Regions from separate parts of the Streptomyces sp. JL2001 genome, predicted to be linked through region 1. Evidence: riboswitches for the same ligand, from Rfam matches in the RefSeq annotation. Region 1 holds a riboswitch; each other region holds the start of a gene.
The links. A riboswitch is a leader RNA that binds a small molecule or an ion and turns the genes downstream of it on or off. The one in region 1 is predicted to bind cobalamin.

Region 2: another riboswitch for cobalamin. It lies ahead of cobN (cobaltochelatase subunit CobN); the one in region 1 lies ahead of metE (5-methyltetrahydropteroyltriglutamate--homocysteine S-methyltransferase).
Region 3: another riboswitch for cobalamin. It lies ahead of ACE1OA_RS31415 (energy-coupling factor ABC transporter permease); the one in region 1 lies ahead of metE (5-methyltetrahydropteroyltriglutamate--homocysteine S-methyltransferase).

What each region holds. Positions count from the first base shown of each region.
Region 1 is NZ_CP169421.1:1,943,808-1,947,226, forward strand. Features, by position in the region: gene aspA (aspartate ammonia-lyase) at 1-612, shown strand, start outside; cobalamin riboswitch at 697-896, shown strand; gene metE (5-methyltetrahydropteroyltriglutamate--homocysteine S-methyltransferase) at 1,098-3,419, shown strand.
Region 2 is NZ_CP169421.1:4,071,034-4,074,452, reverse strand. Features, by position in the region: gene cobN (cobaltochelatase subunit CobN) at 1-1,691, opposite strand, end outside; cobalamin riboswitch at 1,729-1,865, opposite strand; gene ACE1OA_RS18120 (cobalamin biosynthesis protein CobG) at 1,909-3,351, shown strand; gene ACE1OA_RS18115 (precorrin-8X methylmutase) at 3,366-3,419, shown strand, end outside.
Region 3 is NZ_CP169421.1:7,037,806-7,041,224, forward strand. Features, by position in the region: gene ACE1OA_RS31400 (energy-coupling factor ABC transporter ATP-binding protein) at 1-218, opposite strand, end outside; gene cbiQ (cobalt ECF transporter T component CbiQ) at 215-964, opposite strand; gene ACE1OA_RS31410 (energy-coupling factor ABC transporter substrate-binding protein) at 971-1,399, opposite strand; gene ACE1OA_RS31415 (energy-coupling factor ABC transporter permease) at 1,396-2,097, opposite strand; cobalamin riboswitch at 2,127-2,332, opposite strand; gene ACE1OA_RS31420 (PTS-dependent dihydroxyacetone kinase phosphotransferase subunit DhaM) at 2,410-2,814, opposite strand; gene dhaL (dihydroxyacetone kinase subunit DhaL) at 2,811-3,386, opposite strand.

The sequences.
Region 1 (3,419 bases):
ATCGAGGCCACCCAGGACTGCGGGGCGTTCGTCCAGCTCTCCGGTGTCCTCAAGCGCCTGGCGGTGAAGCTCTCGAAGACCTGCAACGACCTGCGGCTGCTCTCCTCCGGGCCGCGCGCCGGCCTGAACGAGATCAACCTGCCCGCCGTGCAGGCCGGTTCGAGCATCATGCCGGGCAAGGTCAACCCGGTGATCCCCGAGGTCGTCAACCAGGTCGCCTTCGAGGTGATCGGCAACGACATCACGATCACCATGGCCGCGGAAGGCGGCCAGCTCCAGCTGAACGCCTTCGAACCGGTCATCCAGCACGCCCTGTCGAAGAGCATCACCTCGCTGCGCGCCGCCTGCCTCACCCTCGCGGAGCGCTGTGTCTCGGGCATCACCGCCAACACCGAACAGCTGCAGGCGACCGTGCGGAACTCCATCGGTCTGGCCACCGCCCTCAACCCGCACATCGGCTACACCGCGGCCACCGCCATCGCCCAGGAGGCGCTGCGGACCGGGCGGGGAGTCGCCGAACTCACGCTGGAGAAGGGGCTGCTGCCCGCCGAACGCATCGCCGAGCTGCTCAGCCCGGAGCGGCTGACCGGCGCGACGCCGCACCGCGTGTAAGAAGGCATGTCGCCGGCGGCGATTCCCGGCCAACTCGCCTCCGGGGCGGCGGACCCGCCCGCGGGCCGACTAGGGTGGCGGCCGCAATGGGTTCGCGCCCGTCCGCCGGACGGGACGCGTCGTAAGAGGGAACCCGGTGGGAATCCGGGACTGCCCCGCAGCGGTGAGTGGGAACGACCGCCGTCATACGCACTGGACCTGTACGGGTCCGGGAAGCGACGGCCACTAGGTGTCCGCCTCGGAGAGAGGTGGGTGTGCCCGCGAGTCCGAAGACCTGCCCGCTGCCCGCGCGCGACCGTTCGCGCGCGGACATCCCGGTGACCTCGAGGGCGGGTCGGCGTACAGAGCGGGCGAGCCGCCCCGAACCGACGTGCATGCATCCGGCATGACACGGCGGGCGGCCACGGTCCGCTCGTCCACGCACCCCTTCGCGCCCTCGTCCCGTCGCCGGGACGCATGGAGACACGCTCGCGAAGGAGAGTTCCGTGACGACAAGGGCGACACGAAGGGCCGCGGCGACGGCCACCCTGTACGGGTACCCCCGCCAGGGCCGGGGCCGCGAACTGAAGAAGGCCGTCGAGGGCTACTGGCAGGGCCGGGTCGACGCCGAGTCCCTTCACCGGACCGGCCGGGACCTGCGGCGAGCCACCTGGATGCAGCTCGCCGACACCGGCATCACCGAGGTGCCGACCGGCGACTTCTCGTACTACGACCACGTGCTCGACACCAGCGTCATGGTCGGCGCCGTGCCCGAGCGCCACCGGGCCGCCGTCGCGGCCGACCCGCTCGACGGCTACTTCGCGATGGCGCGCGGCACGCAGGACGTGGCGCCGTTGGAGATGACGAAGTGGTTCGACACCAACTACCACTATCTGGTCCCGGAACTCGGACCCGACACCGTCTTCACCGCCGACTCCGCACGGCAGGTCGCGGAGCTGCGCGAGGCGCGGGCGCTCGGCCTCACCGCCCGGCCCGTCCTGCTCGGCCCCGTCACCTACCTCCTGCTGGCCAAGCCGGCTCCCGGCGTCCCCGACGACTTCCGGCCGCTCACGCTGCTCGACCGGCTGCTGCCGGTGTACGCGCAGGTCATGGCCGACCTGCGGGCTTCGGGCGCCGAGTGGGTGCAGCTCGACGAGCCCGCCCTCGTCCAGGACCGCACCCCGGCCGAACTGAACGCGGTCGCCCGCGCCTACCGCGAGCTCGGCGGGCTCACCGACCGGCCCCGGCTGCTCGTCGCCTCCTACTTCGACCGGCTCGGCGCCGCGCTGCCCGTCCTGGCGAAGTCCCCCGTCGACGGCCTGGCCCTGGACTTCACCGGCCCCGCCGCCGCCAACCTCGACGACCTCGCCGCGGTCGGCGGGCTGCCGGGCAGGCGACTGGTCGCCGGAGTCGTCGACGGGCGCAACATCTGGATCAACGACTACGAGAAGTCCCTCGCCCTCCTCGGCACCCTGCTGGGGCTCGCCGGGCGGGTCGACGTCGCCGCGTCCTGCTCGCTGCTCCACGTGCCGCTCGACGCCACGGCCGAACGGGGCATCGACCCCCAGGTGGCGCGCTGGCTCGCGTTCGCCCGGCAGAAGGCCGGCGAGATCTTCACCCTCGCCCGCGGTCTGTCCCGGGGCACCGGGGCGATCGCGGCCGAACTCGCCGCCAACCGCGCCGCCCTCGCCTCCCGTTCGACGTCCGCGCTGACCCGCGATCCGGCGGTCCGGGCCAGGGCGGCAGCGGTCAGGGACGCCGACCTCAGGCGCCCCCAGCCGTACGCGCTGCGCGCGGCCGCCCAGCGGACCGGGCTCGGTCTGCCGCCGCTGCCCACGACCTCGATCGGCTCCTTCCCGCAGACCTCCGAACTGCGCGCGGCCCGCGCCGACCTGCGGGCGGGCCGGCTCGACGCGGCCGGATACGAGGCGCGGATCGAGGCCGAGATCCGCGAGGTCGTCGCCTTCCAGGAGCGGACGGGCCTGGACGTGCTCGTCCACGGCGAACCCGAACGCAACGACATGGTGCAGTACTTCGCGGAGCAGCTGACCGGGTACCTCGCCACCCGGCACGGCTGGGTCCAGTCGTACGGCACCCGGTACGTCCGGCCGCCGATCCTGGCCGGGGACGTCTCGCGCCAGGACCCGATGACGGTCCGCTGGACCGCGTACGCGCAGTCCCTGACGCGGCGCCCGGTCAAGGGGATGCTCACCGGGCCGGTCACCATGCTGGCCTGGTCCTTCGTCCGCGACGACCTGCCGCTCGCCGACACCGCCCGGCAGGTCGCCCTGGCGCTGCGCGACGAGGTGGCCGACCTGGAGGCGGCCGGCACCGCCGTCATCCAGGTCGACGAGCCGGCCCTGCGCGAGACGCTTCCGCTGCGGGCGGAGCGGCACGCCGCCTATCTCGACTGGGCGACGGAGGCGTTCCGTCTCACCACGAGCGGCGTCCGGCCGGAGACCCAGGTCCACACCCACATGTGCTACGCCGAATTCGGGGACATCCTGGCGGCGATCGACGATCTCGACGCCGACGTCATCAGCCTGGAGGCCGCCCGCTCCCACATGGCCGTGGCGGGTGAGCTCGCCTCTGCCGCGTACCCGCGCGAGGCGGGCCCGGGCGTCTGGGACATCCACTCCCCGCGCGTGCCGTCCCCGCAGGAGGCGACCGGGCTGCTGCGCGAAGCGCTGAAGGCGATCCCGGCCGAACGCCTCTGGGTCAACCCCGACTGCGGCCTGAAGACGAGGTCCTGGCCGGAGACCCGCGCGTCCCTGGAGAACCTCGTCGCGGCGGCGCGCGAGCTGCGTGCGGAGCTGCCGGGCACCTGA
Region 2 (3,419 bases), 2.1 Mb from region 1:
GGGTCGTTGACCAGGAAGGGGTAGACGAGCGGCAGGTCGCCGAGGGCCGCGTCCGGGCCGCAGGCCGCGGACAGGCCCGCGTTCTTGCCCGGCAGCCATTCCAGGTTGCCGTGCTTGCCCAGGTGGACCATGGCGTCGGCCCCGAAACCGCCGTCCTCGGCGCGGGCCGCGATCCAGCGGTAGGCGGCCAGGTAGTGGTGTGAGGGGGGCAGATCGGGGTCGTGGTAGATCGCGATCGGGTTCTCGCCGAAGCCGCGCGGCGGCTGGATGACGACCAGCAGGTTCCCGCGGCGCAGCGCGGCGAGCACGATGTCGCCGTCGGGGTTGCGGGAGCGGTCGAGGAACATCTCGCCGGGCGCCGGGCCCCAGTGCTCCTCGACGGAGGCGCGGAGTTCGGCGGGCAGCGTCGCGTACCAGCGCTTGTAGTCGGCGGCCGGGATGCGGACGGGGTTGCGGGCGAGCTGCTCCTCGGTGAGCCAGTCCTGGTCGTGGCCGCCGGCCTCGATCAGGGCGTAGATCAGCTCGTCGCCGTCGCCGGAGACCAGGCCGGGGACGTCCTCGACGGGGCCGAAGTCGTAGCCCTCCGCACGGAGCCGGCGCAGCAGCGCCACGGCGGAGGCGGGGGTGTCCAGACCGACCGCGTTGCCGATGCGGGAGTGCTTGGTCGGGTAGGCGGAGAGGACGAGCGCCAGCTTCTTCTCGGCGTTCGGGATGTGCCGCAGGCGGGCGTGGCGGACGGCGATCCCGGCGACGCGGGCGGCGCGCTCGGCGTCGGCGACGTAGGACGGCAGCCCGTCCTCGTCGATCTCCTTGAAGGAGAAGGGGACGGTGATGAGCCGGCCGTCGAACTCGGGGACGGCGACCTGGCTCGCCGCGTCGAGCGGCGACAGGCCCTCGTCGTTCTCCTCCCACGCGGCGCGCGAGCCGGTGAGGCACAGCGCCTGGAGGATCGGCACGTCGAGAGCGGCGAGCGCGCCCGCGTCCCAGGCCTCCTCGTCGCCGCCGGCCTGGGCCTCGGCGGGCCTGGTGCCGCCGGCCGCGAGGACGGTGGTGACGATCGCGTCGGCGTCACGGAGACGGTCGAGCAGCTCGGGCTCGGGGGCGCGCAGGGAGGCCACGAACAACGGGCGGGCCTGGGCGCCGGCGTCCTCCAGCGCCTCGCACAACGCGGCGACGAAGCCGGTGTTGCCGCTCATGTGGTGGGCGCGGTAGTAGAGCACGGCGACGGTCGGGCCGTCGGTGGTGCGGGGGGTGCGCTCCAGCGGGCCCCAGGTCGGCGCGGCGGCCGGGGCCTCGAAGCCGTGCCCGGTGAGCAGCACGGTGTCGGAGAGGAAGCGGGCCAGCTGCTCCAGGTTGTCCGGACCGCCGTGCGCGAGGTAGGCGTGCGCCTCGGTGGCGACGCCGATGGGGACCGTGGAGGCCTCCATGAGCTGGGCGTCGGGGGCCTGTTCGCCGGAGAGCACGACCACCGGCCGCGGCTGGTCGTCGGCGAGCAGCGCGTCGAGGCCCTCCTCCCAGGCCCGCAGGCCGCCGAGGAGGCGGACCAGGACGAGGTCGGCGCCGTCCAGGAGACCGGGCAGGTCGGCAGCGGGAAGCCGGGCGGGGTTGGCGAAGCGGTACTCGACCGGTCCCCCGGCCGCGCGGGCGCTGAGCAGGTCGGTGTCGGAGTGCGACAGCAACAGAATTCGCATGCGAGCGCAGGCCTTCCTCGGGGTTTCCGCGCCCCGGGTGGTCGTGTGGACGGCGGGAGTTCCTGACTCACCGGCCCCGTCTCGGGGGCCGGCTCACAGTGGCGGGACCGCGCCGGATTCTCACCGGGCTTCCTCCCCGGGGTCCTGGGACCCCATGCCGTCTGCATAGTAGATCCTGGCCGCCCCGCGCAGGGATGGCGCCCGGAACGACGTGGGTATGCTCGCCGCCATGCCGCCCACCCCACCCACAACGCCCAACCGGGGCGAACCGTTCATACGGGACCGTGGCGACGCCTGCCCGGGGGCCCTGCGCCTGCACCCCGCCGATGACGGCCGCCTGGCCCGACTCCGCCTGCCCGCAGGCATTCTGACGGCATATCAGGCGCAAGTCCTGGCCGAAGCGGCCCGGACGCTGGGCGACGGGCGGATCAGTGTCACGTCGCGCGGGAACGTCGAGCTGCGGGGCCTCGGCGAAGGCTGCGGGACGGAGCTGGCGGAGCTGCTTTCGGACGCCGGCCTGCTGCCCTCCGCGGCGCACGAACGCATCCGGAACATCGTCGCCTCGCCCCTGGCCGGAGCGGACGGAATCGGCTGCGGAGACGTGCAGTTGTGGGCGCGCGAGCTCGACGGGCTGCTGTGCGGGGAGACGTGGACGACGGCGCTTTCCGGCCGATTCCTCTTCGCTCTCGACGACGGCCGCGGAGACGTGGCCGGCCTGGGCGCGGATGTGACCTTGTTCTCAGCGGGGCCCGCCACGGGATCCCCGGCGGACGACGGGACGGCTCCCCCGGCGGACGACGTCCTCGTGCGGGTGGGACGCCGGACCTTCCGCATCGCGCGGGCCGACGCGGCCCGTGCGGCGCTCGCCGCGGCGGACGCCTTCCTCGTCGCCGCGCGGGCGGCGGGCACGGGTGCCTGGCGCGTGAAGGAACTCCCCGAGGGGGTCGAGCCCGACCTCGCGGACGCCCTGCGCCGCGCGGGCGTCCCGGCGCGGCCCGCGGACGCCGTCCGGACACCGGGACGGGCCGCCGCCGCACCTCCGCACACCCCCACCGGACCTCTGGCCACGCAGACCGGACCCGTCGGCACCGGCCGCCCCGCCTTCGCCGGCCCGCTGCCCGGAGTCTTCGGGCATCCGGTCTCCGGCGACCACGCCGTCTCCGTCGCCCTGCACCTGGGACGTCTGACCGCCGCGCAGTTGAGGGCACTCGCTCCCGAACCGGCCCCCGCCGGAGGCGCCGTCGGCGAGTTGCGGCTCACTCCCTGGCGCGGAGCCGTGGTGACCGGGTTCGCCGACCGGGCCGCCGCCGAGGCCCGACTCGCCTCGCTCGCCGAGGCCGGTCTGCTCACGCGGGCGGACTCGCCCTGGCTCGGCGTCGGCGCGTGCACCGGCCGTCCCGGGTGCGCGAAGTCCCTCGCCGACGTCCGCGCGGACGCGACCCCGGGCCGGGGCGGCGGCGGACTCCCCGTCCAGTTCTCCGGGTGCGAGCGGCGCTGCGGGCACCCGCACGGCACGACCGGCGGCGCCCTCCCGCGCACCTGGGTGGACGTCGTCGCCACCGCCGACGGCCACTACCTGGTGGACGGGCGCCCCACCCCTCGTACAGACCTCCCCGACGCCGTCGCTGCGGCACGCGGCCCGTCCACACCCACGAGATGAGCGAGAGCAACAGGATGTTCGACTACGAGAAGGACGGGGCGGAGATCTACCGCCAGTCCTTTGCCACG
Region 3 (3,419 bases), 5.1 Mb from region 1:
GACACCTTCTCGCCGTCCAGCCGGAGCGTGCCGCGGCCGAGCCGGAGCCCGCCGCTGAGCAGTCGCATCAGGGTCGTCTTGCCACTGCCGTTGCGGCCGAGCAGAGCCGTCGCCCGCCCCTCGGGCACGGCGAAGTCGATCCCGTCCAGGACGGCGGGACCGTCCTCGTAGGCGAATCCCGCCTTGACCAGCTCCACGACCGCGGACCGAGAACTCAACGCAGGGACCTTTCGAGTACGAGAGTGAGCGCGACGAGCCCGGCGAGCAGGCCGGCCGACGCGGTGAGGAACCGGCGCGAGACCGCGGCCTCGGGCACCAGGACCCGCAGCGTGCCGTCGTACCCGCGCCCCGCGAGTCCGGTCTGCAGCCGCTGGGCGCGGTCGAAGGCACGGACGAACGCGGTCGCGCCGAGCCCGGCCAGGGAACGCCAGGTCGCCGCCCGTGTGGTGAGCCCGAGCCGGGCCGCCTGCGCCTGCCGGATCCTGGCCATGGCGTCCAGGAGCAGGAAGCCGATCCGGTACATCACCAGGGCGACGTCCACGACCGGGGCCGGCACGCCCGCGCGGACGAGCCGGGGCAGTACGTCCGAGACCGGCGTGGTGAAGGCGAACAGCAGGACCCCCAGTGAGGCGGCCGACGTCCGCAGCAGCAACTCGCCCGCGTGCACAGGTCCGTCCGGAGCGAGGGCGACGAGCCCGTGGGCCCCGCCGACCTCGAACAGCAGCGGGACCGCACCCGTCACGCAGAAGCCCAGGGGGATCCGGAACGCCCGCCACAGCTGACGTCGCGGCACGCCGGCGGGTCCGAGCAGCACGGTCAGCGTGGCCGCGGCGACCAGCACGGCGCCGGGCCACGGCGGCAGGCACACCGCGCACAGGGTGAGACCGAAGCCGAGAACGGCCTTCTCGGCAGGATGACGGCGACGCCAGCGACTGCTGTGCGCCGCCGCGTCGATCGGCAGCATCCGTGACTACTCGTCGCCGGGCGGCGCGGCCGCGGGCTTCACGGACATCGCCGCCGTCGCCGCCGACTTCGCGGACGATGCCGACGGAGTGACGGCGGGCGTCGTCGTGCCGTCCGGTGTCGCCCGGGCCGCCGCGCGGGCCTCGCCCTGCCTGCGCCCCTTGCGCAGGCCGAAGTAGTACGCGAGGACACCGGCGCCGAGCGCGGCCTGGAGCGCGAACAGCGCCGACTCGATCTCGCCGGACGGCGGCTCGTAGAGCGGGCTGAACCACGGCTCGTAGTCCGGACTGAGCTCGGTGATGGCGGTCTCCGCCTCGGCGTCGGCGCCGGTGAACGGCTCCTCCTTGTGGTCGCCCAGCCCCAGCAGCAGGGGCAGTACCGCCAGCGCGGCCACCACGAGCAGCAGCAGTGAGTTGATCTTCGCGTTCCTGCTCATCGGCCGACCGCCTCCGTGGTCCCGCTCTTCCGGCCCGCGGGAAGCAGCACGCCGAGCCGGGTCAGTTCCCCCTTGCTCGACTGCGCGAGCAGACGCATCACGAGCACCGTCAGCAGACCCTCGCTGACCGCGAGCGGGATCTGCGTGACGGCGAAGATGCCGCCGAACTTCGCCAGCGCCCCGACGAAGCCGCTGCCCGGGTCGGGGAACGCCAGCGCCAGCTGCACGCTGGTGACGCAGTAGGTGGAGAGGTCGGCGACGAAGGCGCCGAAGAAGACGCTCACCATCAGCGGGACGTCGAACCGCCGCAGCAGCCGGTACGTCCCGTACCCGGCCCACGGGCCGACGATCGCCATCGAGAAGGCGTTGGCGCCCAGGGTGGTCAGCCCGCCGTGCGCCAGGAGCAGTGCCTGGAACAGCAGGGTGATGGTGCCCAGTACCGCCATCACGGGCGGCCGGAAGAGGATCGCGCCCAGCCCCGTACCGGTCGGGTGCGAGCAACTGCCCGTCACCGAGGGAATCTTGAGGGCGGACAGGACGAACGTGAAGGCACCGGAGGCGCCGATCAGCAGCGTCGACTCGGGATTGGCCTTCACCTCACGGGTCAGCGCACGGACACCGTGGACGACGAAGGGGGCGGCTGCGACGCCCCAGGCGGCCGCGTGCACAGGGGGCAGGTACCCCTCGGCTATATGCATGGTTGGGAGACCCTCTCCAGCACCTCGTGGATGGACAACGCACCTTGGCCGGTCTCCTGGCTGACGGTCATGACGCCCGGACTCCGCCTTCCCACACCGCCCGCGGTCGCCCGCGGTGGTGCAGTGGCTTCCCTGGGGACCTCCCAGGGCGTGGAGCCGGACCTCCCGATCACAGTGGCGAGGGCCGCACCGGTACTGCACCGGTTTCCCGTACACCAAGGCCCTGCGACATTAGTGCGTTGACCAGGTACATCACAACACGGTGGTGTGCCGGCACGGCCCGTGACGGGCGGCCGGGCCGCCCGCCGGGCCTCATGCCTTCCGGTAGGTGTACGCCTCCGAGGCCGCCGCCTCCACGGCGTCCAGGTCCCCGCCGGCGCTCGCCGTCACCAGGGCGGCGACGGCTCCCTCGACGAACGGCGCGTCGATCAGCCGGGCCCCCGCGGGCAGTTCGCCGTCCTCGGCGAGGAGCGCCTTGACGGTGAGGACGGCGCTGCCCAGATCGACGAGCAGGGCCACACCCGCGCCGCGGTCCGCGGCCTCGGCCGCCTCGGCGATCAGCTCCGCGCTGGTGCCGAGACCGCCGTCCGGAGTGCCGCCCGCGGGCAGGATCGGCGCGCACGGGCCGCCTCCGGCCAGACCCCGGGCGAGTGCGGCGACGGCCGCCGCCACCGGGCCGCTGTGGGAGACGAGGACGATGCCGACCTGCCCGGTCATCCCGCCGCCTCGGCGAGCGCGGCCATCAGCAGCGCGGACGAGGTGGCTCCGGGGTCCTGGTGCCCGACGGAACGCTCGCCGAGATAGCTGGCCCTGCCCTTGCGGGCCCGGAGGGGCACGGTCGCGAGGGCGCCCCGCTCGGCCGCCTCCCGCGCGGCACCGAAGGACCGGCCCAGTGCCTCGGCCGCCGGCAGGAGGGCGTCGAGCATGGTCTTGTCGCCGGCCTGCGCCCCTCCGAGTCGCGACACCGCCGAGACCCCGGCATCCAGCGCCTCGGCCAACCGGGCCCGGCTCACGGCCGGTTCGTCGCCCAGTTCCTTGCCGGTCCGGCGCAGCAGCGTCCCGTACAGAGGCCCGGACGCGCCCCCCACCGTGGAGATGAGCCGGCGTCCCGCGGTCACGAGGACGGCCCCCGGCGTCGGGGGCGGCTCCTTCTCCAGTACGGCCGTGACGGCGGCGAAGCCCCGCTTCAGGTTGGCGCCGTGGTCGGCGTCGCCGATGGCGGAGTCCAGCTCGGTCAGACGGTCCGCCTCCCGGTCGACGGCGGCCGCGGCGATCGTCAGCCAACGGATGAAGAAGGCGGCGTCGAACGCCCCGGACGCGGC